3 regions of the Cellulomonas sp. ATA003 genome follow, and region 1 is predicted to be linked to each of the others. Evidence: predicted binding sites of a transcription regulator. Region 1 holds the regulator's gene; each other region holds the start of a gene.

Region 1 (10,447 bases):
GGGGCGAGGTGGTCAACGCGGACGCGATGCAGCTCTACCGCGGGATGGACATCGGCACCGCGAAGCTCCCGGTGGAGCAGCGCCGCGGGATCCCGCACCACCAGCTCGACGTGCTGGACGTGAGCGAGGACGCCTCGGTCGCGCGCTACCAGACCGACGGCCGCGCGGACCTCGCGGCGATCGCCGGACGGGGCCGGCGCGGCGTCGTCGTCGGCGGGTCGGGGCTGTACGTGCGCGCGCTGCTGGACCGGCTCGAGTTCCCGGGGACCGACGCCGGCGTCCGCGCGCGCCTCGAGGAGCGCGCGGAGCGGCACGGCACCCGGCACCTGCACGACGAGCTCGCGCGTCTCGACCCCGCGGCCGCGATCGCGATCGGGCCGGCGAACACGCGCCGGATCGTGCGGGCGCTCGAGGTCATCGAGATCACCGGCCGGCCGTACACCGCGAACCTGCCCGAGCAGGAGTACGAGGTGCCGGCCGTCCAGATCGGGCTGGACTGCGACCGCGCGGTGCTCGACGCCCGGATCGAGGCGCGCGTCGAGGTGATGTGGGAGCAGGGCCTGGTCGCCGAGGCGCTCGGGCTCGTGGCCCAGGGCATGGGCCGCACCGCGGCGCGAGCGGTCGGCTACGCCGAGGTGCTCGCCCTCGTCCGCGGCGAGGTGGACGAGGCGGGTGCGCGCGACGCCGTCGTCGCCGGCACCCGGCGGCTCGCACGCAAGCAGATGACGTGGTTCGGGCGGGACCCGCGGGTCCACTGGCTCGACGCGCGGGACCCGGACCTGGTCGAGCGCGCCCTGGCCGTCGTCGCCGCGGCCGACCGCGCACCGGCGGGGAGCGGCCCCCGGCCCCGGGCGGTCCGGCAGGCCGCCGTACCCTGGGCTCATGACCGTGCCCGACGTCGCCCCGACCGCGCCGCACGCGGGCCGCGGCGCCCCGCCGGCACCCGTTCCCCGCACGCTGGCGTTCACCAAGGGGCACGGGACCGAGAACGACTTCGTGCTCCTCGACGACCGCGACGCGACGCTGGACCTCACCCCGGGGCTCGTGCGCGCGCTCGCCGACCGCCGGGCCGGGATCGGCGGGGACGGCGTGATCCGGGTGGTCCCGACCGCGGCGGTCCCCGAGGGGGCGGCGCTGCTCGCGCAGGACCCGGGCGCGACCTGGTTCATGGACTACCGCAACGCCGACGGCTCGGTCGCGGAGATGTGCGGCAACGGCGTCCGGGTGTTCGTGGCGTACCTCGAGCGGCTCGGGCTGGCCCAGGTGCCCGAGCGCACCCCGGACCGGACGTCCGGTGCGCTCGTGATCGGCACCCGGGCCGGGCTCCGGTCCGTGCACCGCGAGGCCGGCGGGCTGTACGCGGTCGACATGGGGCCGTGGCGCCTGGCCGGTGGCCCGGACGCGGCCATCGCCGGGTTCGACGCGGAGGTCGCCGTCGTGGGCCTCGACGTCGCCCGGCCGGCGCTCAGCCTCGACCTGGGGAACCCGCACACCGTTCTGGCGCTGGCCGGTGAGGGCGAGCTGGCGGCCGCGGACCTGACCCGGGCTCCGGACGTGCGCCCGCTGCCCCCGCACGGCACGAACGTCGAGCTCGTCGTCCCGCTCGGGGAGACCACCGCCCCGGACGGTGACCTCGTCGGGCGGGTCCGCATGCGGGTGCACGAGCGCGGCGTGGGCGAGACCCGGTCGTGCGGCACGGGGGCGTGCGCCGCGGCGCTCGCGGTCCGGACCTGGGCCGGCGCGGGCGCGCCGGACGTGTGGCTCGTGGACGTGCCCGGCGGGACCGTCCGGGTCCGGCTGCTGCCGTCCGGCCACGTCGAGCTGGCGGGGCCGGCCGTGCTCGTCGGGTCCGGCACGGTGGACCTGGCCGCGCTGACCGGCTGACCGTGCTCGCGACCGGCTGACCGGCTGACCGGCTGACCGGAACACCGGCCCCCGCGGCCGCGTTCACCCCCGTGACCACCGACCAGCCCCGGCTGACCGCCGACGACCTGGGCGCCGCGCTCGGCCCCCGGGCGACGCTGGTCCAGTTCTCGTCGACGTTCTGCGCACCCTGCCGTGCCACCCGCCGGGTGCTCGAGCGCGTCGTGGGGACCGAGGACGGCGTCGCGCACGTCGAGCTGGACGTCGCCGACCGGACCGACCTGGGTGAGCGGTTCGCCGTGACGACGACGCCCACGGTGCTCGTGCTCGACCGCGACGGGGTCGTCGTGCGGCGGGCGTCCGGGGCGCCGACCCTCGCGCAGGCGCGCGCCGCGGCCGCGCACGCGGCAGCGGTCAGCGGCGGCTGACCCGCAGGACGCGGAACCCTTTCGCGCTCGCAGCGCGCTCGACCGTCAGGGCGCTCGGTGAGGCGTCGGATCCCGCGGCGGTGGGGGCACCGTCGACCGGTGCCAGGGCATCGGCCAGCCAGCGCTGCAGGGAGTCCGCCCCGAGGTTGCGCTGCACCACGAGGTGGGCGTCGGCGCCGCCCGCGAGCCGCGGCAGCCAGTGCAGCAGCATCGCGTGCAGCGCCTCCTTGCCGACCCGGATCGGCGGGTTCGACCACAGCGCGGCGAACGCGACGTCGTCGGGCACTGCGTCGGGCGTGACCGCGTGCACCCCGGCCAGCCCCAGGCGCTCGGCGTTGCGCCGGACGAGGTCCAGCGCCCGCTCGTTGACGTCGACCGCCCACACCCGGGCGTCGGGTGACTCCATCGCCAGGGTGAGCGCGACCGGCCCCCACCCGCACCCGAGATCGAGCAGGTCGCCGGTGGCGGGTGGTGCGGGGACGCTGCGCAGCAGCACCTGCGTGCCTAGGTCGAGCCGACCGGGGAGAACACGCCGCCCGCGGTCTCGACCGTCACGTCCCGGCCGGCGAGGCGGACGTCGAGCGTGCGGCGCTCGTCGGCCGAGGCGGGCCGGGCGGTGAAGTAGTGGTCGCCGGCGGCGTCCGTGCCGTCCGGGCCCGCTGTGCCGTCTGTGCCGTGCGTGCCGTGCGTGCCGTCCGTGACGTCCGGGACGGAGGCGGTGCGGGGGTCGTCGTCGGGCACGCGGCGAGCGTAACGGTCGGGCCGGCGGCGCCCGCGGCGCGGCGTCACGCTGCCAGCGAATTGTGTCGCGACCGTGGGCGGTGCGTGTCACGCTGGAACGACACGCCAGGACTTCACGAAGAGGTGCATGTGACCCATCCCCACACCGGACACCCCGACGCCACCGGCCAGCCCGAGGACGGCAGCGACGTCGCCGCTGCCGAGGCCGTCCCCGAGCGCAGCGCGCAGGACGTCGCCGACGACGTCGTCGCGCGGGTGCTGGCGCGGGCCGGGGGCAGCCCGCAGGTCGACGCGGCGGGGCACACGTCGTACGACGGCGACCAGCTCGACCTCGAGGAGCGCACGTCGCTGCGCCGGGTGGCCGGGCTGTCGACCGAGCTCCAGGACGTCTCCGAGGTCGAGTACCGGCAGCTGCGGCTCGAGCGCGTGGTGCTCGTCGGCGTCTGGGGCGAGGGAACCGCCGAGGACGCCGAGATCTCGCTGCGCGAGCTCGCCGCACTGGCGGAGACCGCGGGGTCGGTGGTGCTCGACGGGCTCCTGCAGCGCCGGCGCAACCCGGACCCGAGCACCTACCTCGGCTCGGGCAAGGCCGCCGAGCTCGCCCAGCTCGTGCGCTCGTCGGGTGCGGACACCGTCGTGGTCGACGGCGAGCTCGCCCTCCCAGCGCCGCGCGCTGGAGGACATCGTCAAGGTCAAGGTGATCGACCGCACCGCGCTGATCCTCGACATCTTCGCCCAGCACGCCAAGTCCCGGGAGGGCAAGGCGCAGGTCGAGCTGGCCCAGCTCGAGTACCTGCTGCCGCGCCTGCGCGGGTGGGGCGAGTCGATGTCCCGCCAGGCAGGTGGTCAGGTCGGCAGCGCGAGCGCCGGCATGGGGTCGCGTGGTCCCGGTGAGACGAAGATCGAGCTGGACCGCCGGCGCATCCGCAACCGGATGGCCAAGCTGCGCCGCGAGATCGCCGCGATGGAGCCCGCCCGGGCGACCATGCGGTCCTCGCGCCGCAGGCACGGCGTCCCGTCGGTCGCGATCGCCGGGTACACCAACGCCGGCAAGTCGTCGCTCCTCAACCGCCTCACCGGCGCCGGCGTGCTGGTCGAGAACGCGCTGTTCGCGACCCTCGACCCGACCGTGCGGCGCGCACAGACCCCGGACGGGCGGGTGTACACGCTCTCGGACACCGTCGGGTTCGTGCGGCACCTGCCGCACCAGCTCGTCGAGGCGTTCCGCTCGACCCTGGAGGAGGTCGCCGAGGCGGACCTCGTGCTGCACGTCGTCGACGTCTCGCACCCGGACCCCGAGGGGCAGATCTCCGCCGTCCGGCACGTGTTCGCGGACATCCCGGGGGCGATGGACGTGCCCGAGGTCATCGTCCTCAACAAGGCCGACGCCGCCGACCCCGCGGTCGTGGCCCGGCTGCGGTCGCGCGAGGTGCACTCGATCGTCGTCTCCGCGCGCACCGGTGAGGGCATCGAGGAGCTGCTCACGCTGATCGCCGACCAGCTGCCCCGGCCGGGCGTGCAGGTCGACGTCGTCATCCCCTACGGGCGCGGCGACCTCGTCAGCCGTGTGCACGTCGAAGGGGAGATCGAGACCGAGCAGCACACCGAGCGCGGTACCGCCCTGCGGGCCAAGGTCGACGCGGCGCTCGCGGCCGAGCTCGAGCAGGCGGCGGTCGCCGCCTCCTGACGCCGGCCGGGTGCCGGCCGAGGCACCGGCGCGCTCGCCGGTGCCACCGGTGGTGGACCGTCAGCCGGGTGGCACCGGGGCGGCGACTACGCTGTCCCGGTGCCCGTGACCTCCTCGACGGCCGCCTCGGCGGCCTCGCCCGGCACCGGCGACCGCGGTGACACCGGCGCCGCCGTCGGCGTCGCACCCGACGGCGCGGACGGCCCGCACCGCTCGCCGGCGGACGAGGTCGACGCGCTCCTCGACGTCGCGGTCGGGCGGCTCGGGGGTGCCCGGCGCGACGGGCAGCACGCCATGGCCCGCGCCGTCGCCGAGGCCATCGACCGCGGGGAGCACCTGCTCGTCCAGGCCGGCACCGGCACCGGCAAGTCGCTCGGCTACCTCGTCCCGGCGGTGCGGCACGCGGTCCGGGAGGACGAGCGTGTCGTGGTGTCCACGGCGACGCTCGCCCTGCAACGCCAGGTCGTGACTCGCGACCTCCCGCTGGTCGCGGACGCGATCGCCCCCGAGCTGCCCCGGGCGCCGCAGATCGCGCTGCTCAAGGGCTGGCACAACTACCTGTGCGTGCACAAGGCGACCGGCGGCTACCCGACCGACGACAGCGCGACGCTCTTCGCGCTGCCGGTGGACGCGCGCGCCGAGCACGCCGGCGCCGCCGACCACCCTGCGGCCGACGGGGACGGGGAGCGGGTCGGTGACCTCGGCGCGCAGGTGCTACGGCTGCGCGCGTGGGCGGACGAGACCGGCACCGGCGACCGTGACGACCTCGTCCCCGGTGTGAGCGACCGGGCCTGGCGGCAGGTGTCCGTCACGTCCCTGGAGTGCGTCGGTCCCCGGTGCCCGATGATCGCCGACTGCTTCCCGAACCGGGCGCGCAACCTGGCCAAGGAGGCGGACGTCGTCGTGACGAACCACGCGATGCTCGGCATCGCGGCGTCCGGCGCCCAGAACGTGCTCCCCGAGCACGACGTGCTCGTCGTCGACGAGGCCCACGAGCTCACCGACCGGGTCACGGCGCAGGCCACCGTGGAGCTGTCGGTGGCGAGCGTGGAGCACGCCGCGCGCCTCGCGCGGCGGCACGGCGGCGTCCCGACCACCGACCTCGACGCGGCGAGCGTCGCGCTCGGCGCGGTGCTCGCCGAGCTGCCGGAGGGCCGGTTCCGCGACGGGCTGCCGCCCGACGCCGTGGGTGCCGTCGCCGCGGTACGGGACGCGGCACGCGGCCTGGTCAGCGTCCTGAAGCCCGAGGGGACCCCGCCCAGGCGGCCGCCGAGGGCGGGCTGAAGATGGCGGCGTCGGCGGTGCTGGCGCTGTTCGAGATCGCCGACCGGATGGCCGGAGACCCCGACCGGCCGCAGCACGACGTGCTGTGGTGCTCGCGTGGCGACGACGCCGGTGGTGGATGGCGCGGTGGCGGCATGTCGAAGCTCCACGCGGCACCGCTGTCCGTCAACGGCCTCATCCGCACCCACCTGCTCGCGGGCCGGTCCGGGGTGCTCACCTCCGCCACCCTCGCGCTCGGCGGGTCGTTCGTCCCGCTCGCGCGCGCGCTCGGGCTGGAGGGCGGGGCCCGGACCGGCGAGGCGTCGACGGTCGTGCCGGAGCGGCCGGAGGCGGGCGGCAGGCGGCCGGAGGCGGGCGGCAGGCGGCCGGAGGAGGGCGGCAGTCGACCGGAGCCGGACAGCGAGCGCGCGTGGCGGGCGGTCGACGTCGGCAGCCCGTTCGACTACGCACGCCAGGGGATCCTCTACATCGCGTCGCGGCTGCCCGCACCGGGGCGTGAGCCCACGACGGACGCCCAGCTCGACGAGATCGCCGCCCTCGTGACCGCGGCGGGCGGGCGCACGCTCGGGCTGTTCTCCTCGCGCCGTGCCGCGACCGCGGCAGCCGAGGCGATGCGCGAGCGGCTCGACGTCCCCGTGCTGGTCCAGGGGGACGACCAGCTGCCGACGCTCGTGCGCCGCTTCGCCGAGGACCCCGCCACCTGCCTGTTCGGCACGCTGTCGCTGTGGCAGGGCGTCGACGTCCCCGGGCCGTCCTGCCGGCTCGTGCTCATCGACCGGATCCCGTTCCCGCGCCCGGACGACCCGGTCCGGTCGGCGCGGTCCGAGGCCGTGGTCGCCGCCGGCGGCAACGGCTTCATGCAGGTCGCCGCGACCCACGCCGCCCTGCTGCTCGCGCAGGGGGCCGGGCGGCTCATCCGCAGCACGGAGGACCGCGGCGTGGTCGCCGTGCTCGACCCGCGCCTCGCGACCGCGCGGTACGGCGAGTTCCTGTCCCGGTCGCTGCCGAGCTTCTGGCGCACTACCGACCGCGCCCGGGTGGTCGCTGCGCTCGAGCGGTTGTCCGCCTAGCCTGGACGCGCGCTCTCGTGCGCCGGCACACCCGCGCCGGCGTGTGCCGACCACCCCCGGAGGACCCGTGACCGACACCTCGTCCCAGCCGCACCCCGCCGACTCCCCGCTCGCCCCCGCGCGCCGGACGACGAAGGTGGCGGTGGTCGGTGCGGGTGCTGTCGGTGCGACCATGGCGTACGCGGCGCTCATGCGCGGTGCGGCCCGGACGGTGGCGCTCTACGACATCAACGCCGCCAAGGTCGAGGCGGAGGCCCTCGACCTGGGGCATGGCATCCAGTTCATGCCGATGGCCGAGGTGATCGGCTCGGACGACATCGCGGTGTGCGCTGACGCCGACGTGGTCATGGTGACCGCCGGCGCGAAGCAGAAGCCGGGTCAGACCCGCATCGACCTGGCCGAGAACACCATCTCGCTGGTCAAGACGATGCTGCCGGCCCTGGTCGAGGTCGCGCCGCACGCCATCTTCGTCATGGTCACCAACCCGGTCGACATCGTCACCTACGCCGCCGGCAAGATCTCCGGGTTGCCGCGCGAGCAGCTGTTCGGGTCCGGGACCGTGCTCGACTCGTCGCGGCTGCGGTACCTCATCGCCCACCACACCGGCGTCGCGGTGCAGAACGTCCACGCGTACATCGCGGGCGAGCACGGTGACACCGAGTTCCCGCTGTGGACGTCGGCCACGATCGGTGGGGTGCCGCTGCTGGACTGGCGCGGGTCGCGCAGCGCGGGACCGCTCACCCCGAGGTGCGCGAGTCCATGACGCGCGAGGTCATCGACTCGGCCTACCGGATCATCGAGGGCAAGGGCGCGACGAACTACGCCATCGCGCTCGCCGGGTCCCGGATCATCGAGGCGGTGCTCAAGGACGAGCGGCGGGTGCTGCCCGTGTCGAGCCTGCTCGAGGGCTACCACGGCGTCAGCGACATCTGCCTGTCCGTGCCGACCGTCGTCGGTCGCCGCGGCGCGGAGCGTCAGCTCGAGGTCCCCATGTCCGACGACGAGCTCGCCAGCCTGCGGCACTCGGCCGAGGCCCTGCAGGCGGTCGCGCGGCGCTTCGGGCTCTGAGCCCGCTGCCGGGCGGACGAGGCTCGGCAGGGACGTGCCCTCGCCGGCCTCGCCGGCGCCTCAGGACCGGTCGGGACGCGCATCGGCCGTCCGGGCCGGGGGCCGCTTGACGGCACCCGGCACGTCCTCGTCCGTCCCGTCGCCCGACGGTCGACGGTCGACGGTCGACGGTGCCCGGCCGTCCGTGTCGGCGAAGGTGCCGGTGCCGGCGTCGGTGCGGGTGGCGGTGTGGGTACCGGTGTCGGCCTCGGGGTCCGGAGCGGCCGGGTCGGGCTCGTCCGGGGCGACCGGCTCGTCCGGGGACGCCGCCGACGCCCCACCGGCTCGGCGCAGCGCGTCGAGCGCGCGGGGTCCGGGATCGCGCAGTGGTCCGGGCATGAGGTCCCTCCTGTCGTCGGCGACCCAGCGTGCCGCCGGCGCCCTCGTCCCGCACCCGGCGGCGGCGCCGCGCCGCCAGGGCGACCGGCCCCGTCGGCCTGCGGTCACAGGCTCCGCAGCACGCTCACCACGCGCCCGAGGACCTGCGCCTGGTCGCCGGGGATCGGCGCGTAGGCCGCGTTGTGCGGCATCAGCCACACGTGGCCGTCGGTGCGCTTGAAGGTCTTGACGGTCGCCTCCCCGTCGATCATCGCCGCGACGACCTCGCCGTTCTCCGCGACCGGCTGCCGACGAACGACGACCCAGTCCCCGTCGCAGATGGCGGCGTCGACCATCGAGTCGCCCGCGACCTTGAGCAGGAACAGGTCGCCGTCCCCGACCAGCTGGCGGGGGAGCGGGAACACGTCCTCGATCACCTGGTCGGCGAGGATCGGACCACCGGCCGCGATCCGACCGACGACGGGCACGTACGACGGTGCCGGGGCGGAGTCCTGCGAGGCGAGGCTCTCCTCGCCGTAGGGCTGCGGTGCCGGCTGCCCCTGCCACGCCGAGATCGAACGCGAGTCGTCCGGCTGCACGACCTCGATGGCGCGCGGCCGGTTGGGGTCCCGACGGAGGTAGCCCTTGCGCTCGAGCGCGGTGAGCTGGTGTTTGACGCTCGAGGGGCTGGTCAGCCCGACCACCTCCCCGATCTCGCGCATGCTCGGCGGGTACCCGCGCTGCTCGACCGAGGACCGGATGGTGTCCAGCACCAGCCGCTGGCGCGGCGTGAGGCCGTCGCCGCCCGTCCCGCCGTCGGGCAGGACGTGCACGGAGGCGAGGTCCTGGGCGTCCGCCGTGGGGCCGTCCGGGCCGGGTGTCGTGCCGTCGTCTGCCACCGAAGTCCTCCTCGTCACCGAGCCCCCGACCGTGCGCCCGGTCGGCGTGTGGGTGGCTCGTGGTGCGCTGTCCGCGTGCTCGCAAGCCTAGGAGCGCCGAGGCCGGGTTTCAAACACCTGTTCGATCGTGTCTCGACGTGTCGGGCGAAGCGTGCTAGACATTCGTACAGACGTTCGACGAACAGACGTTCGGCCCGGACCGACGGAGGGAGCAGGACGATGAGCGCAGCAACGATGACACCCACGACGACCGGCGGGGCGAGCTCCACCTGACACCGCGCGGTCGCCGCGCGGTGCGGACGGTCGCGGTCCTGCTCGCAGCGGGCGCGGTGTTCACCGGTGGGCGTGCCGTCGCCGACGCCCCGGCCTCGCCCGTCGCGGTCGACACCTACACCGTGGGCAGCGGCGAGACGCTGTGGTCGATCGCCTCCGGCTTCACGGCTCCGGGTGAGGACGTGCGGGAGACGGTCGACGACCTGGTGACCCTGAACAACCGTGCGTCCAGCGGTCTGGTCGCCGGCGAGCAGATCCTGGTGCCGGCCGGGGACTGACCCGCGCGCGGAGCGCGGGCCGGCCGGATCGCCGGGCCACGACGGGCGCGTGTGGTCGGCGCCGTGGTCCGGGCGCACCTTGCAGGCCCGGGAGGGCGCCGCCTAGGTTGGGCGGCAGTTGTCATAGGTGTCAGCGGCCGCAGCCACCACATGCCAGACCAATCGGATCGGGGTGCCCGGCCGCTCCGAGGGGCCGGAGGCCGCTGTGCACTGCCCGTTCTGCCGTCACGCCGACTCGCGGGTCGTCGACTCCCGGACCTCCGACGACGGGTCGTCCATCCGCCGGCGTCGGCAGTGCCCGCAGTGCAGTCGCCGGTTCACCACCGTGGAGACCGCGAGCCTGTCGGTCGTCAAGCGGTCCGGCGCCACCGAGCCCTTCAGCCGCGAGAAGATCGTCAACGGCGTGCGCAAGGCGTGCCAGGGGCGTCCGGTGTCCGAGGACGACCTCGCCCTGCTCGCCCAGCGGGTCGAGGAGATGATCCGCAGCACCGGCAGTGCC
Region 2 (10,447 bases), 1.1 Mb from region 1:
GCTGCGGTCGGCGGTCGTCGTCAACCCGGTGCGCGTCGAGGACCTCCCGACCCGCAAGGAGGCCGTCGAGGCAGCGCTCGCCGAGGCGGGCTGGCCCGCCCCGCAGTGGATCGAGACCACCGCGGAGGACCCGGGTGCAGGTCAGGCGCGCCAGGCGATCGCCGACGGCGCCGAGCTCGTCTTCGTCTGCGGCGGTGACGGCACCGTGCGGTCGACCATCGAAGGTGTCGCCGGGACCGATGTCGCGCTGGCGGTGCTGCCCGCCGGCACCGGCAACCTGCTCGCGACCAACCTCGGCGTGCCGGACGACCCCCGCGCCGGAGTCCATCTGGCGACCCAGTGGGGTCGTCGCCGGCTCGACGTCGGCGACGTCGACGGGCAGGCCTTCGCCGTGATGGCCGGCATGGGCTTCGACGCGGCGCTGCTCGAGGACGCCTCGACCGACCTCAAGGCGAAGATCGGGCCGCTCGCCTACGTGCTCTCGGCCGTGCGGCACCTGACCGACCGCCGTGCGACCGTGCGGGTCAGCATCGACGGACGGGCACCGGTGCGCCGCCGCGCGCGCAGCGTCGTCATCGGCAACGTCGGGCGGCTCCAGGGCGGCGTCACGCTCCTCGCGGACGCCGAGCCGGACAACGGCCAGATGGACGTGGCCATCCTCGCGCCGCGGACCGTCGGGCACTGGGTCGCGCTCGCCTGGGGCGTCGTGCGCCGCCGGCGCGACGTCGCCCACATGCAGGTGCTGCGTGGCACGGACATCACCGTGTCCTGGGACAGCGAGCAGCCGCGGGAGCTGGACGGCGACGTCATCGAGCCCGGCCGGTCCATGCGGGTGACCGTCCGGCCGGGTGCGCTGCTGCTGTGCGTGCCGCAGCCGGAGGAGAGCCCGGACCTCTCCGAGGGCGCGGAGCGGCTCGCGGACTGACCCGCGCACTGCCTGACCGGCTCGCGGGTCACGCCCGGGATCACCGCCCGGGCGCGGCCCGGGTCAGGGCCCGGGTCAGGCCAGGTCCGGTTTCGTGTCGGCGCGGGTCAGGGCCCCGGTACGAGGTCCTTGAACCGGACCGCGAGGTCGTGGTCCCCGGTCACCGTCAGGCCGGAGTGGTCGAGGGGGAGCCGGCCGAGGGCGAACAGCAGCAGCGACTCGTCCTGCCCGCTCAGGACGACCGCCGGCTCGCTGGTCACCGCGCCCCATGTGGTGCCGTCCCACTCCGCCTCGACGGTCAGCGCGGTGCCGGTCAGGCGGATGGCGGTCCCGACCGGCGGCACGGTGCCGGCCGATCCCGCCAACGCGGGCCAGAACACCTGGAGCACCACAGCGCACGCCGGGAGCGCGGCCGCCGTCAGCGTGCCGTCACCGGTGAGGGCCTCGGCGAGATCGCTGCGGTGCACCGCGGCCTCCATGAGGAACACCTCGAGGGCTAGGTCGAGAGGCACGTCGCCGTACGGCATGGGGACGGTCGCCGTCCCGCGCCCAGTGCCCGCGGCCGTGCCGCCGCCCCTGCGCCGGTCCCCCTGCCGGTCCCCGCGCCGGTGCTGCTCGTGGCGTCGGCCAGCGCAGCGGTCAAGGCGTCCAGGGCCTGCCGCAGCGCGGGCACGATCGCGTCGCGGTCGACCGTCAGCTCGCGTCCATGCGCGACCCCGGCGCCGCCCGACGTCGCCAGGCGCAGACCGGCGGTCTCCAGGGTCGTGCCCCAGTGCACGTGGCGGACGAGGTCCTCGACCGTCCACCCGGCGAGTCGGGAGGGTCGGTCCCACACCGTCCGGGCACCGTCGGGCGAGCCGCCGCGCACCGCACCGGGGACCTCAGCGGGCACCTCACCGGGGGAGCCGTCGGGCAGGGTGCCCTCGCGCAGGGCGCCGTCGAGCAGGGCGAGGAAGCCGGCCCACTCCGCGCGGATGAGCGCGGCGGTGGCCGTGACGTCGTCCGGCATGGTGGCTCCTCTCGGTCATCGGTCATCGGTCGTCGGTCATCGGTCGTCGGTCGTCGGTCGGTGGTCAGGCGGGTCTGCCGCCGGCACGGAGGCGGGCACCGAGCTCGGTCGCGAGGTCCGTCATGCCCAGCGCGGTCGCGGTGGCGTACGCCGTCCGGTCGAGCTCCTGCGCCGCGGCACCGTCGCCGAGCGCGTCGAGGACGCGGGCGAGCTCGGCGCGGGACCGCGCGGCGAGCCCGCGGGCGCCCAGGGCGTCGTTGCGGCGCACGGCGTCGGTGAGGTGCTCGCGGGCGCCCGCCGGGTCGCCGGCCGTGTGCAGCGCCAGGCCGACGTAGTGCGACCCTGCCCCCAGGCACATCGCGCCGGCACCGACGACGACGTGCTGGCCGGCCCACGGCAGCAGCCGGTCCGCGATGCGCGCCGCTGTCGCGGCGTCGTCGAGCACCGCGGCGGCCTCGGCGAGGTGAGCCATCGTGGACGCCCACGCGAGGTCGTCCGGCACGAGCGAGAAGTCGTCCGCGGCACACCGGTCGAGGTGCACCTGGGCCCGATCGCGGTCCCCGACGCGGGCGAGCACGGCCGCCGCGGCGAACTCGAACCGGGGGTGGAGCGTCAGCAGGTGGTCGACGGTGGGCAGCAGCGCGGCCACGTCACCGGTCTCGAGGTGCAGCCGCATGAGCTGGCCTCCCCACACCTGCTCGACGGCGCCGTAGTGCGCGCGCCGCGCCTCGACCCGGAAGGCGTCGATCAGGGGCGCGCCGCGCGGTAGTCGCCGGCGAGCAGCGCGCATGGACCGCCACATCGGCGGGTACCAGAAGTACAGCGGTCGCCCGAGCTGCTCGATCAGCGTGGTCGCCGCGGTCTGCATCGCGTCCGCGCCCGCGAGGTCGCCGGCCTCGAGGAGGTCCGTGAGCCGCAGGCGGGTGGCCTCCAGTCGCAGCTCGAGGTCGTCGGTGCCGTCGGCGGCGGCGGCGATCCGCGGGCCCGCAGCGAGCCGGTCGGTCAGGTGCCGGGGATCGCTCTGCGCCGCGCGCAGGGCCAGCAGCGCGTGCGCGAGCGCGGCGGGGTCGCCGCACTCCTGCGCGAGGTCGACCGCCCGCCGGCAGGTGTCGGCGCCCGCCGGGTCGCCGTCGAACACGAGCGCACGCCCCAGGTCGGCGAGCAGGTGGCTGCGTCGCACCCGCTCGCCCGGCGGCAGGGTCGCCTCCGCGGCCCGCAGCAGCTGCACCGAGCGGGCACCCCAGACCGATCGCGGCAATCGGCTCGCGAGCAGGGCGCTCTCGTACCCGGCCGCAGCGGTCACCAGGGTGTCGTCGTCCTCGGCCACCCGCGCGGTGTCGCCCGCCTCGGCGAAGGCGAGCATCGCCTCCTCGACGCGGCCCGAGCGTCGCTCGGCCTCCGCGAGCGCGAGCCGCCGGCGGAGCCGGTCCGGTCCGCCGCCGGTCCCCGGGAGGTCCAGGGCGCGGTGCAGGAGGGCGGCGGACCGCTGCGGGGAGCTGACCGCGTGCCGGGCGGCCGCCTCCTCGAGGCGTGCGGCGGCCTCGTCGGCGAGCGTGCCCGTCGGGGTGCCGTCGGCGAGGCCGGCGGCCAGGGGCGGCAGGGTCTCGACGGCGCGGGCCAGGTGGTGGCCGACGATCTCCGGCTCGCCGCCGTCCGGGGCGGCGTTGACCTCGAGCCACCGGGCGAACCGCACGTGCAGCTCGGCTCGCTCCCGGCGGGCCAGCGACCCGTAGGCGGCGTCGCGCAGGAGGGCGTGCCGGTAGGTGTAGGCGTCACCGGCGAGCGGGTGGGGGTGCGGCCCGACGAGCAGGCCGACCCGCGTGAGGTCCGCGAGCGGGGCGTGCGGTCGCTCGACCCCGAGCGCGGGCAGCGCACCGGTCGGGAACGTGACACCGGGGACCGAGCCGCGCTCGACCACGGTCCGCGACGCCCCGGGCAGCGCGTCGAGCTGTCCCTGGTAGATCGCCTGCACGGTGCTGGGCAGCACGGGCGGCGTCGTGCGGCCGGTGAACGTCCAGCAGGTGCCGTCCGGGCGCAGCGTCCCGGCCTGGATCCACGAGCGCAGCAGCTCCTCGACGAACAGCGGGTTGCCGCCGGACGCCGCGACGACGCCGTCGAGGTGCGTCTCCGGGAGCGTGCCGTCGCCGACCAGCGTGAGCACGAGCTCGCGCGTGACGTCCGCGGCGAGCGGCTCGAGGTGTCGCTCCCGCATCCCGGCGAGGTCGGCGGCGCCGCGGGCGAGGCCGGCGGTGGGGCGTGCGGTGACCAGCACGAGCCGGCCGCCGGGTCGAGGGTGGGTCAGCGCGTAGCGGACGAACGCGCGCAGGTCGGGTCCGGCGAGGTGGAAGTCCTCGACCACCCACACCGGGACCGGCGCCGACGTCGCGTCGAGGACGGCGGTCCACGCGCTGTACAGGTCGAGCGGCGCGGCGTCGAGCACGTCCCCGCGGAGCAGTCGGACCGTGTGCCGTACGTGCACCTCGGCGTGCGCCCGGTCGTAGCCGTGCGCGACCAGGGCGGCGACGAGGTCCGCGTCGAGGTCCGCGTCGAGGTCCACGCGGTGCTCGTCCGGCTCGGCGGACCGCCCACGGAGGCCGTCGCACGCGGCCGCGAGCAGGCGTGCGACGCACGTGTAGCCCCACTCGGGCTCGTCCCCGAGCCGCACCGTCCAGCTCGGGTGCCCGGCCGGCGCGATCGCGTGGCAGAACTCCTCGACGAGCCGGCTCTTGCCGACACCCGGCGGGGACACGAGCACGAGCCCGGGGGTGCGGTGGGCGACGTCGCGACGGCCAGTGCGTCGTGCAGGACGGCGAGCTCGTCGGCGCGGCCGAGCAACGGGGCGTGCAGGCCGTGCTGGCCCAGTCCACGGCGCGGCTCGCTGCGCTCGTGCAGCACGCGCCAGGTGCGCAGCGGTTCCGCCTTCCCCTTGAGGTGCAGCTCGCCGTGGTCCTCGAGGACGAAGCGGTGCGCGACCCCGAACGCCGTCTCGGGGCCGAGGAGCACCTGACCGGGGTCGGCCGCCGACTGCAGGCGCGCTGCGGTGTTGACCGCGTCGCCGGTGACACGCCAGCCGTCCGGCGCCCGGGTCACGACGACCTCACCGGTGTTCACCCCGACGCAGACCCGCAGGCCGCCGCGCGCGGCGTCGGCGTCGAACCCGAGGTCGTGCTCGAGCCGGGCGGTGTCGCGGACGAGGCGGGTCGCGGCGCGCACCGCCCGCACCGGGTCGGTGTCGTCCGCGTGGTCGGTGCCGAACGTCGCCATGACCGCGTCGCCGATGAACTTCTCCACTTGGCCGCCGTGCGCGACGACGGCGTCGGTGGCCCGCGCGAACCAGGCGTCCTGGATCCCGGCGACGTCCTCCGCGTCGAGCCTCTCGGACAGCGCGGTGAAGCCGGCGAGGTCTGCGAAGACCACGCTGACGACCCGCCGTCCCGTCGCGCCCGTGCTCATGTCGCGCTGACGGTAGCGTGCGTCGTCGCAGGTCGTCACCGGTATCGGCTCCCGACGGAGGTGGGCGCGTGGCTGTTCCGACGGCGGGCGTGACGTCGTTGTCCTGGATCCCGTCCGAGCTGATCCGTGGCCCGCTGCGGGTGCCGTTCGACGTCGGCCTCACCCACTACGACGACCCGCCGCCGGACCGGCTCGACGACCTGGACGCCCTGCGCCGCGCCGGCCGGTTCCGCTTCGTCAACCGGCTGCGCGCCACCGCCGAGCTGCATGACGGCCGGATCACCGCGGTGCACCCGGGGCCCGGCACGGGCGGCGTCATCGGGCTGACCAACCTGCTCGGGGGCGCCGTGCGCTTCCCCGCGGTGCAGATGCCCGACCTCCTGACGACACGGATCTCCGACGACGGTGCGGTGGCCGTCGTCCGGCAGACCGCCGGTGGGCGCGCGCCGCTGCCCGCACCGCGTCTCGTCCGGGGGCGCCCCCGTCTGGTCGCTCCGCTGGTGTGGACGACGCTCGAGCTCACGCTGCACGCGGACGGTCGTGCCACCCACCGCGTCGAGGGCGCGAGCGCGTTCCCGCGCCACTGGGTGTACGACGACGCCGGCCGGCTCACCGAGAAGGTGGCGCTCACCGACTCCGACGGTTGGCTGCACGACATGACCGAGGAGCAGAACCCGTGGCGCGGCGTCGAGGCGGCCGCGGTGACCACCCCGGTGGAGACCGAGCTCGAGCGGCGGCTGTCCGTGCTGGTCATGGGCGGCGACCGCCGGGTGCGGCGGCTCGCCGCGGGTGACGTGCTGTTCCGCCAGGGGGAGCCGGGGAGCATGTCGCCCTCCTGCTCGACGGCGTGGTCGCCGTGCGGCGGGACGGCGAGCGACTCGCGGAGATCGGCCCGGGCGCGATCCTCGGTGAGCGTGCCCTGCTCGAGGGAGCGCGGACGTCGAGCGTCGTCGCGGTCACCGACGTGACCGTCGCCGTCGTCCACGGCTCCGCCCTGCCGCGCGAGGAGCTCGAGCGCCTCGTGGACGGACACCGCCGTGAGGACCACCCGCCGCGCTGAAAGTCACCTCCCGTTCATCCGGACGGGCTAACGTCACCGCGTCGAGCATCGCTCGGCGTCCTCCGCTCGCCGTTCCGCCTCTCCACCAGGAGTCCCATGTCCGTGCGCAAGTCCAGCGCGACCGTCGCCGTCGCGTGCCTCGCGGTCGCCGTCGTCCCCACCCTGTCCGCGACCGCCGCGACGGTGCCGCCGGCGCCGTCCGACCCCGTGACCCTCACCCTGCTGTCCACCACGGACACGCACGGGCACGTCATGAACTGGGACTACTTCGCGGACGCGGAGTACGAGGGCGAGGACACGCTGGGCCTGTCCCGCGTCGCGACCGTCGTGAAGGAGGTGCGCGAGCGCGAGCCGGAGAACTCCGTGCTGGTCCTCGACAACGGCGACGCGATCCAGGGCACGCCGCTCACCTACCTCTACGGCCTGGGCGAGCGCGCCGACGAGGTCCTCGGCGGCACGACCGAGCACCCGATGGCGCAGGCCTTCGACGCCATCGGCTACGACGCCCAGGTCGTGGGCAACCACGAGTACAACTACGGCCTCGACATGCTCGCCGCGTACGAGGACGACCTGGCGGCGCCGCTGCTGGGCGCCAACGTCATCGACGTCGTGACCGGTGAGCCGTACCACGAGCCGTACACGCTGCTCGAGCAGGAGATCGACGGCCAGACGGTGACCGTCGGCGTCATCGGCCTGGTCACGCCCGGGGTGCGCGTGTGGGACAAGCAGCACGTCGACGGGGTGCTGGAGTTTCAGGACATGGTCGAGGCGGCGGAGCAGTGGGTACCGGTCGTCGACGACCTCGCCGACGTCGTCGTCGTGCTGGCCCACACGGGCCAGGGCACGGTGCCCGACGCGACGTACGACCCGGCCGACCTGAACGAGGACGTCGTCAACAACATCGCCGTCCAGGTGCCGGGGATCGACGTCATCGTCGCCGGGCACAGCCACCAGGACAGGCCCGCCACGGTGTTCACCAACGTCGCGGACGAGAAGGTGCTCGTCACGCAGCCGTACTACTGGGCGCAGAGCGTCACCGAGACCACCCTGTCCCTGGTGCCCGAGAACGACGGCTACCGCGTCGACTGGAGCGAGGGCGCGGCGCCGAGCGTCGAGCCGCACTACGGCCAGGAGATCGAGACCGAGGACGCCGCGTTCGTCGCCGAGCTCACCGCCGAGCACGAGGCGACGGTCGAGTACGTCAACACGCCGGTCGCGACGTCGGTCACCGAGCTCTCCGCGGCGACGTCGCGGTACGAGGACACCCCGATCATCGACTTCATCAACCACGTGCAGGCGCAGACCGTCGAGTCCGCTCTCGCCGACACCCCGTACGCCGACCTGCCGGTGATCTCCCAGGCGTCCCCGTTCTCGCGCACCGCCGTGTTCCCCGAGGGCGAGGTCACCATCCGCGACATGGCGGGCCTGTACATCTACGAGAACACCCTCGTGGGCGTGCGGATGACCGGTGCCGAGCTCACCGACTACCTGGAGTTCTCGGGGCGGTACTTCAACCAGGCGGAGGTCGGCGCGGAGTTCGACCCGGAGACCGGCACGAACGCGGTCACCGAGGACCGTCCCGAGGGCATCCCGGACTACAACTACGACGTCGTCTCCGGGCTCGAGTACGCGATCGACATCTCCCAGCCCGCCGGGGAGCGCATCGTCGGGCTCTCGCACCCCGACGGCACCCCGGTGGCCGACGACGACGTCTTCGTGCTCGCGGTGAACAACTACCGCCAGAGCGGTGGTGGGGGATACCCGCACGTCGCGGACGCCGAGGTGCTGTACGACGAGCGCCTGGAGATCCGGCAGCTGCTCATCGACTGGGCCGCGGCGGCCGAGGTGATCGACCCGGCGGACTTCTTCGAGCCGAGCTGGACGCTCGTCACCGAACCGGTCGCCACGCCGGTCCCGACGCCCACGCCGACCACCCCGGCGCCGACTCCCACCCCGAGCCCGACGACGACGCCCGCCCCGGGCACGGGCGGTGGGTCGGGTGCCGGGGGACCGGCTCAGGTGCGGCAGGTGGCGGCTCGGGTGGCGCGGGAGGCTCGGGTGCGGCGACGGGCGGCGGCCGGTCCGGGGCCCTCGCGGCGACCGGAGCCGAGGCGGCCGGCATCGCCGGTCTGGCCGCACTGCTCCTCGCGCTCGGCGCCGGCCTGTGGTCGGTCGCGCGCCGCGGGCAGCGGGTGGAGTGACCCGCGGGGACGGGGATCGCGGCGCAGGCACGGGACCTCGCGCCGTGACGTGACGGCTGGTAGCTGACGACGGCGGTGGTGGGCGACGCCCGCCACCGCCGTCGCGGTGTGCGACCGGACGATGTGGTGGAGGTGTTCGGTCAGGGAGGGCCCCTTCCTCCCGCGCCGCCGCCGCACGTTCTCTTAGTCGCGCGCGCTGTCCACAGATGCGTCGCGGTACCTCCGCGTGTGGGTGCCCTCGGTAGACTTCGAACATACGTTCGACGCGGGGAGGTGGCTGCGGTGACCGAGAGCACTCCGCCTGCGGCGCGTCCAGCGCTCCCTCCACCGCCCACGCTCACCGGTGTGGCCATCGCCGTTGACGGGTCCGCTGACGGCGGCACCCCCGCCTGCGCACCAGCGACGCCCGCTCTCGCGTCCGGGCAGACCCTGGTGACGGTGATGGCGTCGCTGACCCGGCAGGTCGGTGGTGCGGCCGGGTGGTCGGCCGTGGACCGGTCGGCGTTGCTGGCGGATCTGGACCGGGTGATCGACGGTCTGAGCGTCGTGCGGGCCGGGGTGCTGGTGGCGGACCGGGATGCCGGGGCGTGGCGTGGTGCGGGTGACCGGTCGTACGAGGCGGCGCGGGGGCGGGTCTCTGGGACAGGTGTGCGGGCGGCGGGGGTGCAGGTGCGGCAGGCCGAGCAGCTCGACGCCGCCCCCGCCGCCACAGCAGCGGTCACCGAGGGTCGCATCACCGTGGGTCACGCGGCGGTGCTGGGGAAGGTCGCGGTGACCGGTACCCCGGTGCAGCGGGAGGCCTTGGCGGACCCGGCGGTCCAGGAGGCGCTGGTCCAGGTGGCCGAGCGGCAGGACGCCGGCACGTTCCAGATCACCGTGGACCGGTGGGCCGCGACCGTGGACCCCGACGGGCTGGAACGCGACCACCAGGCGCGGCGCGCCGAGCGGTACCTGCACCTGACCCAGTCCACCGCGGGGACGTTCCTCAAGGGGCGGTTGGACACGATCGCCGGGCACCGGCTGGCCTTGGCGTTGGAGGCGCTGACCCCGCGCCCGGCAGAGGACGACGACCGTGACCCGGGCGAGCGCCGCGCGGACGCGCTGACGGAGATGGCGGGGCGGGTCCTGGCGTCGGTGGACACGAAGCCTGGTGGGCATGTGCCGGCGCAGATCACGATGGTCATGACTCCCGAGACGTGGGCGGCAGCCCGGGCCGAACGCGACCGGCGACGCCGCGCACCACAGCCCACCACCACGGGCTCAGGCACCAGCACTGGCACTGGCACTGGCACGAGTACGGGTACGGGTACCGGCGATGCGCCCTCCGGTGTGGGGGTGTCCGCCGGCGACGCGGTCAGCCCATCGGCCACGGTCGCCCCGGTGAGCTACCCGCCGGCGACCCTGGAGGACGGCACCCCCGTCCCGGTCACCGAGCTGGCTGCGGCGATGTGCGACTGCGATATCACCAGGGTCGTCATCGACGCCCACGGGGAACTGCTTGATCTCGGCCGCACGCAGCGGTTGTTCACCGGGGCATTGCGCAAGGCGATCATCGCCCGCGACCGCGAGTGCGGGTGGCCGTCGTGCCACGCACCGGCGCGGTGGTGCGAGATCCACCACATCGCCTGGTGGGACCGCGACGACGGACCCACCTCCGCCGACAACGGCGTCCCCCTGTGCTCCTTCCACCACCACGAGACCCACCGACGCGATCTCACCATCACGCGCATCGCCGCCACCGCGACGTCGACGAAGAACGCGACGGCCGCGAGGAGCGCGGCGGCGGTCAGCCGGTCATC
Region 3 (10,447 bases), 800 kb from region 1:
GCTGCTGCCCGGCACGGTGACGGTCCGGGTGGCGCCCCGCGACGACGGACCCGGCTTCGCGTACACGGGCTGGGACGCGCGGTCGTCCACCCTCCACCTGACGGGGGCGGTCGTCCCCCGCTGACCCTGGACTGCGCGGAGCGGCACAGCGGGGCGTGGCAGGATGCCCGCCCGATGGCGGCCCGCGGCGGCGGCGATCCGTGTCGGTGTGCACCCCTGGCACGCCGGCACGGTTCACCGTCTCCGCGGGCGTCGTCGTGGGTGGGGGCTGGCAGGCTGGTCGCATGAAGCGACCGATCGGGGACGTCCGGCTGCCCGAGCTCGAGCCGTGGTCCGGTGAGCTGGCCGACGACGTCGTCCTGGACGGCGTCGAGCTGCGCGGCCTGGACCTGTCCGGGCAGGGCGCGACCGACGTCCGGCTGCTGGAGTCGGCCCTCACCGACTGCGTGCTCGACGACGTCACGCTCGACCACGCGCGGGTCGGCGACTGCGTGCTCACCGACGTCCGGTCGCACACCCTCACCGCGCGCGACTCGGTGTGGCGGGACGTCGCGCTCACCGGGTGCCGCCTCGGCGCCGTCGCGCTGTCCGGCGCAGAGCTCCAGCGGGTGCGGGTGACCGGCGGCAAGATCGACTACCTCAACCTGCGCGAGGCGCGTCTGACCGACGTCGTGCTCGAGGGGTGCGTGGTCGGCGAGCTCGACCTCATCGCCGCGACCGCGACGCGGGTGACGCTCACCGACTGCCGCGTCGAGCGGCTCGACGTCACCCGGGCGACCCTCACGGGGGTGGACCTGCGCGGGGCCGACCTGTCCGCGCTCGACGGGCTCGCGCACCTGCGCGGCGCGGTCATCAGCGGGGAGCAGCTGCTCAGGCTGGGGCCCGCGCTCGCGGCGCACCTGGGGATCGACGTCGTCGGGTGAGGTCGTCGGGCAAGGCCGGCGTGGTGGCCGGGCAGATCGCCCGGACCGGTCAGGAGCGGGCGGCGAGGTCCTTGGCGTAGCAGCGGGAGAGCTCGACGTCGGCGTAGCCGCCGTAGCGGGCGATCGGCACGTACCCGGAGCGCTCGTACAGCGCGATCGCCGCGGTCTGCAGGGCGCCCGTCTCGAGCACCACCCGGTGCAGGCCGAGGTCACGCGCGTGCCGCTCCACCTCGGCGAGGACGAGCCGGGACAGCCCGCGGCCGCGGAACCGGGGGTCGACGTACATGCGCTTGACCTCGCCGACACGCGCGCCGGGGGCGCCGTCGCCCCACGATCCCGGCACGAGGCGACGCAGCGCGGCGCATGCGGCCGGCTCGCCGTCGACCCGCAGCAGGACCATCGCGGCGATCGTCGAGACGTCCCGCAGCGGGACGGGCTCGTCGTCGTCCTCGTACAGGGCGCGCATCTCGGCCTGCATCGCGTCACGCAGGCGGGCGGCGTCGGGATCGTCCCAGGCGACCGAGGCGACCGAGATCGTGCTGGTCGTGCTGGCGTCCACCCCGGGGTCAGCCGACGAGGGTCTGCAGCACGGAGGTGAACAGACCGAGGCCGTCGGTGCCGCGGCGCGGGCCGTCGGCGCTGTCCGGGCCGTAGCCGGCCTCGACCGCGTGCTCGGGGTGCGGCATGAGCCCGACGACGTTGCCCGCCTCGTTGGCGATGCCGGCGATGCCGCGGCGCGAGCCGTTCGGATCGTGGCCCTCGTAGCGGAAGACCACGCGACCCTCCCCTCGAGCTCGTCGAGGGTGCGCTCGTCGGCGACGAACTGGCCGTCCTGGTTCTTCAGCGGGACGGTGATGCGCTGCCCGGCGCGGAACGCCCGGGTCCACGCGGTGTCGGCGTTCTCGACCGTGAGCTCCTGCTCGCGGCAGACGAACGTCAGCGCCTCGTTCTTGACCATCGACCCGGGCAGCAGGTGCGCCTCGGTGAGGATCTGGAAGCCGTTGCAGATGCCGAGCACCGGCAGTCCGCCCTTCGCGGCGTCCACGATCGGCTCCATGACGGGCGCGAACCGCGCGATCGCGCCGGCGCGCAGGTAGTCGCCGTAGGAGAACCCACCCGGCAGGACGACGGCGTCGACGTCGTGCAGGTCCGCGTCGGCGTGCCACAGCGCGACCGGCTCGCCGCCCGCGAGGCGCACCGCGCGGGCGGCGTCGCGGTCGTCGAGCGTGCCGGGGAAGGTGACGACCCCGACGCGCATCAGGCGGTGGTCCCGGTCGAGGCGACCGTCGCGGCGGCGTCGGCCTCGATGTCGGCGACCCGGACGACGTCCTCGATGACCGGGTTCGACAGCACGGTCGCGGCGGCCTGCGCGGCTGCCTCGAGGACGTCGGGCGTCACCTCGCCGTCGACCTCGAGCTCGAACCGCTTGCCCTGCCGGACGCTGGTGAACTGGCCGAACCCGAGCCGCGGGAGCGCACCGGCGACGGCCTTGCCCTGCGGGTCGAGGATCTCGGGCTTCGGCATGACTTCGACGACGACACGTCCCATGGGGAGTCACTCCTGGTGCTGAGGGAGGACTCCGAGGATACCGGCGGGCCGACGGCGGTCGGTGCGGGCGTCCGGGGGCGGGCAGGCGCCCCCGGCGTCAGCCCGGCGGTGGTGGTGGCGGGAGGGGCAGGTCCAGGCGGGCCGGGTACGGGACGACGACGCCGGGTGGGACGGGGCCGTGGACCGGTCGGGGCGCGAGGACGGGCGCGTCCACGGCCGGCGGTCGCCCGTGGGAGGCCATCCGCCAGAGGTCGACCGCGGCGGGCTCCGGGTCACCTGGCGGGACGCGGGCGCGTCGGGCATGGGCGAGCAGCGCGGTCGTGAGGGGCAGGAGGAGGACGGACGGCGGTCCGAGGACCGCGCTGAGCCACAGCTTCGTCGCACCGGTGATCTCGTGGCCCGCGACGACCCCGGCCACGCCCACCCCGCAAGTGAGCGCGGTGCGGGCGCCCACCGAGAGCGGCATCGTCGTCCGGTGCGGTTGTGCCTGGGCGTGGGGCGCGGTGCGGCGGACACGCCGGGTGCCGATCGCGGCGAGCAGCAGACCGACGGCCGCCGACAGCGCGAGCGCGCCCAGGACCGCCGTCCGGCCCGACGCGAGCGGGACGCCGATCGGGTCCACGTTCAGCCCGCCCTCGATCGGCTCGACGCGGACGCTCCACCCGCGCGGGGCGAGCAGGATCGACGTCGTCGTCGTCACCGCGAGCACGGCGAGGGCGGCGGTCGTCCAGGCGAGTGCGGACCGCGCAGCCAGTCGGCGTCGGGGGCCGAGCGAGCTGACCACCGCGCCGGGGACGACCAGCTCGCCGGAGTCGAGGGCGAGGTGGCGCTCGACGGCGCGGGCACGCTCAGGCCCGGCCGACACGACGGTTCCCACCACCGCGATCGCGACGATCAGCCACCACCACCCGGGGCCCCAGATGCCGGGCCCCGGCGACAGGAGGTCGACACCAGCCATGACGAGGACGAACGCGTAGCTCACCAGGGCACGGCGTGCCGGGAACAGGCGTCCCTCGATGTCGTCCCGGGCCCACGCGCGGTACGCGGGCCGGATGCGCGCGCCGACGAACCGGTACGCGAGCCAGTGCCCGAGCGGCGGACGCATCCGCAGGCGTGTGGCCCAGCCGGAGCGGACGAGGTCGGCCGCGGTCCGGGCGTCCAGGCTGCGGGCGTCGAGACCGGCGAGGTCGGTGAGCAGGGCGACGAGCTCGTCACCGCGCTCCGCCCGCCAGCGACGGGGGTAGGCGCGCAGCCAGAACCGGGCGGAGCGGGCGAGGTCGTCGTCGCGGGTGGTCGGTCCGTGCCCGGTCGCGGTCGGGGTCGACGTCGGGGTGGACTCCGGAATCGGGCTCGGGCTCGGGCTCGGGCTCGGGCGACGGCTCGGGCTCGGGCTCGGGCTCGAGCTCGGGCTCGGGCTCGGGCGACCCGAACCCCGCGGGACCCCGGTCACGACGCACCACCCAGCGCGGGCCGCGGCGCGACCGGGGGCCGCTGGGTCGAGGACGCGGCGAACCGGTCAGCAGCCGCTGCGCGTTCGCCGCCATCGCCTCGAGCCGCGCCGCCTCGGTCGCGACGGCGTCCCGTCCCTCGGGGGTGAGGCGGTAGTAGCGACGCAGGCGTCCGTCGACCACCACCTCGCCGGACGCCTCGGCCAAGCCGGCGGCGACGGCGCGGTCGAGCACGCCGTAGAGCGTCCCGGCGCCCAGCCGCACGGCGCCGTCGGACAGCTCCTCGACCGCGCGGACGACGCCGTACCCGTGCCGGGGCTCGTCGGCGAGCGCGAGGAGCACGAGGAACGCCTGCTCGGTCATCCGGAAGGCCATGGACGATATATATCGTGCGGCGAGGCATGCGCGGAAGGGGTCGCTCCCCGCTGCCGCGTCCCGCGGGGCTCCGGGGGCGACGTCGTCGGGCACGGCGCCTACGGTGCGGGCATGACCACGGTGCTGGTGACGGGGATGTCCGGCGTCGGGAAGTCCACGGTGCTGGCCGAGCTCGCGCGGCGGGGGCATCGCGTCGTCGACACGGACGACGGCGACTGGATCCACCTCGTCGCCCGTGGCGACGGGACCCCGCCGGAGCCCCTGTGGCGCGAGGACCGCATCGCGGCGCTCCTGGACGGCCACACCGACGGCGCGCTGTTCGTCGCCGGGACGGTGATGAACCAGGGACGCTTCCGGTCGCGGTTCGACGCTGTCGTCCTGCTGAGCGCGCCGCTCGAGGTGATGCTCCGGCGGATCGCCGACCGGGACGGGAACGACTTCGGCAAGACGGCGGTGGAGCGGGAGCGGATCGTCGCGGACACCGCCGAGGTGGAGCCACTGCTGCGCGCGGGTGCGACCGTCGAGATCGACACCCGCGCACCGCTGGGCGAGGTCGCCGACCGCCTGGAGACCGTCGCCCGGGGGCGATGATCGACGCGGGCGGCCGGCGACGACGTCAGGGGCGTCCGCCGCGCTGGTCGAGGCCGAAGAAGTCGACCGCGAGCTGCTCGAGCCAGGGCTCGGAGAGCGCGACGGCGTGCGGGGCGTCGCGCAGCGTGTACGCGTCGACCAGGGTGCGGCCGCTGCGGCTCGTGTAAGCCTCGTGGGTCCACCCGGCGCGCGGGTGGTCGACGAGGGACGGCTCCGGCCGGGTCCCGAGGACCTCGGTCCACTGCTCGACGCCTTCGCCGAGGTTGGCGACGTCGAGCGTGTCGTCCGCGGTGCCGTGCCACAGCTGCACCCGGGGGCGCTGGCCGCGGTAGCCCGGGTAGGCGTCGTCGACCAGGGCGGCCCACTCCTGCGGGGTGAGGTCGACGAGGCCGTCGGCGCAGGCGTTGTTCCACTCCGAGCCGTCGCTCGTCGCGAAGCACCCGTGCGGAACGCCGGACATGACGGACCCGGCAGCGAACACGTCGGGGTAGGTCGCGAGCATGACGCTCGTCATCATCGCGCCGGACGAGATGCCGGTGACGTACACGCGCGTGCGGTCGCCGCGCAGCTCACGCTGCACGTACTCGACCATGGAGACGATCCCTTGGGGGTCGCTACCGCCGCCACGCGTGAGGGTGGACGGCGACGAGACGTCGAAGCACTGCCCGGCGCGGGTCGCCGACGGGTAGATGACGACGAACCCGTAGACGTCGGCGAGCGAGGCGTAGTCGGTGCCGCCGAACATCGCGGGGCCCGACCCCGTGCAGTAGTGCAGCGCGACGAGGACCTCGGGTCGGCGCTGGACGTCATGCGGCACGTAGAGGTGCATGTCGAGGTCGGTCGGGTTGGGGCCGAAGTCGGTGATCTCGATGAGCTCCCCGGTCGGCGCGGGCAGCGGCTCGACCAGGGGCGGGACCGGCGTCGGGTCGACCCGGGGGTCGACGCGCGAGGCGGCTGCGGCTGCGGGCACCGCGAGGCTCAGGCACGCGGCGAGCGCGGTGGCGGCGAAGAGCAAGCGCCGGGTGGGGCGGTGGGTGGGGCGGTGGGTGGGGCGTGTGGCGCTGCTGGTCGTGGGGCGGGCGTTAGTGGCGGGGGTGGCCGGGCGGGTGGGGGGCACGTCGTCGTGCATGCGGCACCTCTCGGGCCCGCGTCGCTGCGGACCGGGTCGAGCCCGTCGCGGGACGCGGCGGACGGTCGGGCGGAACGTACGAGAGGGCGGGGGTGCGGGCAACCGGGGGTGGTGGGCGTGGCCTTGCGGGCGTGCGCGCACTGGCTGTCGACGGTGCGCCCGATCGCGGCAGGGTCGACCGCCGAGGAGTGGTGAACGGAAGCGCGGCTGAGTCGGCCGGTGGCGGACGTGTGCGCGAGGGCGGCTGGGCCGGACGGCGGCGATGTGCGCCCGAGCACGGCTGGGCCGGCCGCTGGCGGTTGTGCGCCCGAGCACGGCTGGCCGGCCGTCATCGGATGTCGCGTGCTGTCCACAGATCTTGTGCGAATCCGCTGCGTGTGGGTGTGCCGCACTAAACTTCGAACAAGCGTTCGAAGCGAGGAGGTGGCGACGATGACGGAGTCGGTTTTCCGCACGCGACCGTCCGCCGCCGGATCGGACGCCGGTCCGCGACCCGTGACGGCCGCCGCCGCGGCGCCCACCGCATGCGCCGCAGCCACGCCCGCGACCGACGCCGCCACCCCGGCCGCACACTCGGATGGCGCGACGGCCGCCGCCGAATCCGGACGCATCCTGCGGTCCACGTTGACGTCCCTGACCGGCCAGGTCATGGGTGCGGCGGGATGGTCGCCCGCGGACCGGTCGGCGCTGCTGGCCGACCTGGACCGGGTGATCGACGGCCTGAGCGTCGTGCGCGCGTCCGTGCTGGTCGCTGACCGGGAGGCGGGGGCGTGGCGGGGTGCCGGTGACCGGTCCTACGAGGCGACCCGGGGGCGCGCCTCGGGTGCGGGTGCGCGGGCTGCCGGGGCGCAGGTGCGGCAAGCCGACCAATTCGACGCCGCCCCGCTCGCCGCCGCAGCGGTGATCGACGGTCGCATCACGGCTGGTCACGCCGCGGTGCTCGGGAAGGTCGCGGCGAGCGGCACCCCGACCCAGCGGGCGGTGCTGGCGGATCCGGCCGTGCAGGAGGCGTTGGTCGAGGTCGCCCAACGTGAGGACGCCGGCGCCTTCCAGATCACCGTGGATCGGTGGGCGGCGGAGGTGGACCCGGGCGGGTTCGACCGCGCCCACGAGGCGGGGCGGTGCGAGCGGTACCTGCACCTGTCCCAGTCCTCGACCGGGACGTTCCTCAAGGGGCGCCTGGACCCGATCGCCGGGCACAAGGTGGCCCTGGCACTGGAGGCGCTGTCGCCGCGGCCGGCGGAGGACGACGACCGTGACCCCGGACAACGCCGCGCGGACGCGCTGACAGACATGGCCGAGCACGTGCTGGCCGACCCGGGGACCAAGCCGGGTGGGCACGTGCCGCCGCAGATCACGATGATCCTCACCCCCGAGACCTGGGCCGCCGCGCGCGCCGAACGCGACCGGCAACGCCGCGGCGCAGTCGCAGGCAACGGCGCGCCGGACGAGACGGCTGCTGTGGTGAGTTACCCGCCAGCGACGTTGGAGGACGGCACCCCGCTCCCGGTCAGCGATCTCGCGGCGGCGATGTGCGACTGCGAACTCACCCGTGCCGTCATCGACGCCGACGGCACGCCCCTGGACCTGGGCCGGTCGCAGCGGCTGTTCACCGGGCAGCTCCGCAAGGTGATCATCGCCCGCGACCGCGAGTGCGGATGGCCGTCGTGCCACGCACCGGCACGGTGGTGCCAGATCCACCACATCGACTGGTGGGACCGCGACAACGGGCCCACCTCCGCCGACAGCGGCGTGCTCCTGTGCGGGTTCCACCACCACGAGACCCACCGACGCGACCTCGCCATCACCAGGATCCCTGGCACGGTGACGGTGAAGTCACCGCCGGGTCGACCACCCGGCACCGCACCACCCGGACCACTCCCCCGAGTCACCTACCGGTTCCGCGACCGCAGCGGACGGGACGTCGGCGCGCACCCCGTCGCCGCCCCGTCGCGAGAGCAACCCACACCCGATGCCCCATGCCCGCACCTGCCGGGTCAGCCCCCTGGCGGTGACCCGCTACCCGGCCCAGGCGCGCGACCCAGCGCAGGTCAGCCGCTCAGCGCGACCGGCCGACGTAGCGGCACTGCGCCCACAGGGGACGACCAGGCGACCGACGAACTCGACCTCACGTGGACGAACGACCCGCTCACCGGAGCGCGGGTGCCGGCGTTCTTCCTGGCGGCATGGGACGGCGGTGATCCGACGTGAGAGACGTGCTGAGCGCGGGACCGTCCGTGAGCGGTGACCCCTACGGGACCACGACCGTCATGCCTGCTGCTCCGGCGGCGCGGCTCATCGCCGCGAGCGCGTCGGGGGCGTCGGGCAGGGCGATGGTGAGGCCGACGAGCCGCTCGGGGCGCAGCTCCCCGGAGGCGATCCGCGCGAGCATCGCGGGGTACTCGTGAGCGGCCATGCCGTGGCTACCGATGACCTCGAGCTCCCATGCGACCACGCGGGCCATGGGCAGTGGCGGGCGCGCCGCGTCGGCGAGCAGGAGGCCGACCTGGACGTGGCGACCCCGGCGGCGCAGACCGAGGATCGACGCGATGGCGGTCGCCGGGCTGCCGAGGGCGTCGAGCGAGACCCGGGCACCGCCGCCGGTCGCCGCGACGACGCGGGCGGCGACCTCCGCCGGATCGATCGACGCACCGGCACCTCGCCCGTCGGACGGGTCGAGGACGAGCTCCGCCCCGGCTTCCCGGGCGGCGTCGCGCGCACCCGGCGACGTGTCGAGGGCCACGACGCGGGCCCCCTCGGCGACGGCGACCATGACGGCGGACAGCCCGACGCCGCCGCAGCCGTGCACCGCGACCCAGTCGCCGGCTCGGGGTCGGCCGTGCACGGTCACCGCGCGGTAGGCCGTCGCGAACCGGCAGCCGAGTGCCGCCGCGGTGACCGGGGACATGTCGTCGGGGAGCCGCACGAGGTTGACGTCGGCGTGGTCGAGCGCGACGTAGTCGGCGAAGGAGCCGTCGTGGGTGAAACCCGGCTGGGTCTGGCGCTCGCACACCTGGTGCTCCCCGCGAGGCACGCGCTGCAGGTCCCGCACGCGCACACGAACGGGACGGTCACGCGGTCCCCGACGGTCCAGCCACCGACGGCCGAGCCGACCGCGGCGACCGTGCCGGCGAGCTCGTGCCCCGGGACGTGCGGGAGCGTGATGCCGTCGTCATGGCCCTGCCACCCGTGCCAGTCGCTCCGGCAGACACCGGTGGCCTCCACGCGCACGACGACGCCGTCGGTCGGGCACCCGGGGACCGGCACCTCGCGCAGCGTCGGCGGCTCGCCGAAGGCATCGACGACGACGGCGCGCATGGTCGACGGGAGGGCGGTCGTCGATGGATTGGGATCGCTCGAGGGCCCGGAGGTGGTCATCGGTCCAGCGTGCACCACGTCCACCGCCCGTCGAGAAGAGTGCCGCTGACCGGCATCGCGCGCAGCGTCGCGGCGTCGGCGGCAGTCGGGTCGACGTCGACCACGACGAGGTCGGCGCGGTCACCCGCAGCCGGCGACGCACGGCCACCGGTCGAGGCGTCGAGGGCGGCCCGCACGTCGATCCGTTGCTCGGGGTGCCATGGCTCGCGTCCGTCGCGTGCCCGGTGCACCGCGGCGGCGACGGTGGCCCACGGGTCGAGCGGCGCGACCGGGGCGTCGGAGCCGAGCGTGAGCGTGGCACCGGCCCGCAGCAGGGTCCCGAACGCGAAGGCGCGATCGGTGCGCCCGGGCCAGTACCGCTCGGCGACGTCGCGGTCGTCCATGGCGTGCTCGGGCTGCACGCTCGCGACGACACCGAGCGCGGCGAACCGCTCCGCGTCGCCGTCCCGCAGGAGCTGCGCGTGCTCGACCGATCCGCGGGCGCCGGTCGCGACGAAGGCGTCGAGCACGAGCCCGGCGGCCTGGTCGCCGATCGCGTGGATCGCCGAGGCGATCCCGTGGCGGTGGGCCCTGGCCATGAGCCGGACGAGGTCCGTGCCGCTGACCACGAGCCGGCCGAAGGCGTCGGCCTCGCCCTCCCGCCCGGGGTACGGGTCGTGGCAGAAGGCGGTACGGGTGTTCAAGGAGCCGTCGACGATGACCTTGAGCGGTCCGAGGGTGAGCAGACCCCCGGTTCCGGGCACGACGTCGCCGGTCGCGAGACCAGCCGCGATCGCACCGTCGAGGTGGTCGGCCCAGACACCCGCCGCCACCCTGAGCACGTCGGTCCCGCCGGCGACGCGGCGGCGCCACGCGCCCAGGTTGTCGTCGATCTCGAGGTCCACGACCGCGGTGACGCCGCGCGAGGCGGCGGCACGGGCGGCGTCGTCGACGAAGGCGTCCAGCCGCTCGGGCGGGACGCGCTGGAGGTCGTTCATGAGCGGCATCCACTCGTCCTCGCGCAGCAACCCGGTCGGGTGGCCGGCGCGGCCGAGCCGCTGGAGGGCCGGGGTGCT

Evidence for each region. The regulator LexA, encoded in region 1, represses DNA repair genes until DNA is damaged. The targets are predictions, from matches to a motif close to TCGAACANNTGTTCGA.
Region 2: the regulator LexA is predicted to act here: its motif matches at 8,897-8,912, upstream of REH70_RS08505 (DUF222 domain-containing protein).
Region 3: the regulator LexA is predicted to act here: its motif matches at 6,413-6,428, upstream of REH70_RS18045 (DUF222 domain-containing protein).

What each region holds. Positions count from the first base shown of each region.
Region 1 covers NZ_CP133990.1:2,840,413-2,850,859, reverse strand. Annotated here, with positions in the region: partial or broken gene miaA (tRNA (adenosine(37)-N6)-dimethylallyltransferase MiaA) at 1-716, shown strand, start outside; gene dapF (diaminopimelate epimerase) at 883-1,884, shown strand; gene REH70_RS14240 (thioredoxin family protein) at 1,956-2,291, shown strand; partial or broken gene REH70_RS14235 (class I SAM-dependent methyltransferase) at 2,278-2,921, opposite strand; partial or broken gene hflX (GTPase HflX) at 3,162-4,719, shown strand; partial or broken gene REH70_RS14225 (ATP-dependent DNA helicase) at 4,825-7,073, shown strand; partial or broken gene REH70_RS14220 (L-lactate dehydrogenase) at 7,246-8,141, shown strand; gene REH70_RS14215 (hypothetical protein) at 8,202-8,519, opposite strand; gene lexA (transcriptional repressor LexA) at 8,624-9,331, opposite strand; gene REH70_RS14205 (LysM peptidoglycan-binding domain-containing protein) at 9,691-9,948, shown strand; gene nrdR (transcriptional regulator NrdR) at 10,154-10,447, shown strand, end outside.
Region 2 covers NZ_CP133990.1:1,733,347-1,743,793, forward strand. Annotated here, with positions in the region: gene REH70_RS08475 (diacylglycerol kinase family protein) at 1-925, shown strand, start outside; gene REH70_RS08480 (hypothetical protein) at 1,033-1,437, opposite strand; gene REH70_RS08485 (maleylpyruvate isomerase N-terminal domain-containing protein) at 1,422-1,934, opposite strand; gene REH70_RS08490 (adenylate/guanylate cyclase domain-containing protein) at 4,233-5,387, opposite strand; partial or broken gene REH70_RS20575 (hypothetical protein) at 6,244-6,321, shown strand; gene REH70_RS08500 (5'-nucleotidase C-terminal domain-containing protein) at 6,544-8,715, shown strand; gene REH70_RS08505 (DUF222 domain-containing protein) at 8,994-10,447, shown strand, end outside.
Region 3 covers NZ_CP133990.1:3,640,085-3,650,531, forward strand. Annotated here, with positions in the region: gene REH70_RS18000 (hypothetical protein) at 1-20, shown strand, start outside; gene REH70_RS18005 (pentapeptide repeat-containing protein) at 285-923, shown strand; gene REH70_RS18010 (GNAT family N-acetyltransferase) at 973-1,401, opposite strand; partial or broken gene purQ (phosphoribosylformylglycinamidine synthase subunit PurQ) at 1,490-2,181, opposite strand; gene purS (phosphoribosylformylglycinamidine synthase subunit PurS) at 2,181-2,471, opposite strand; gene REH70_RS18025 (hypothetical protein) at 2,569-3,576, opposite strand; gene REH70_RS18030 (PadR family transcriptional regulator) at 3,683-4,294, opposite strand; gene REH70_RS18035 (AAA family ATPase) at 4,406-4,885, shown strand; gene REH70_RS18040 (PHB depolymerase family esterase) at 4,911-5,900, opposite strand; gene REH70_RS18045 (DUF222 domain-containing protein) at 6,447-8,225, shown strand; partial or broken gene REH70_RS18050 (zinc-dependent alcohol dehydrogenase family protein) at 8,266-9,332, opposite strand; gene REH70_RS18055 (amidohydrolase family protein) at 9,389-10,447, opposite strand, start outside.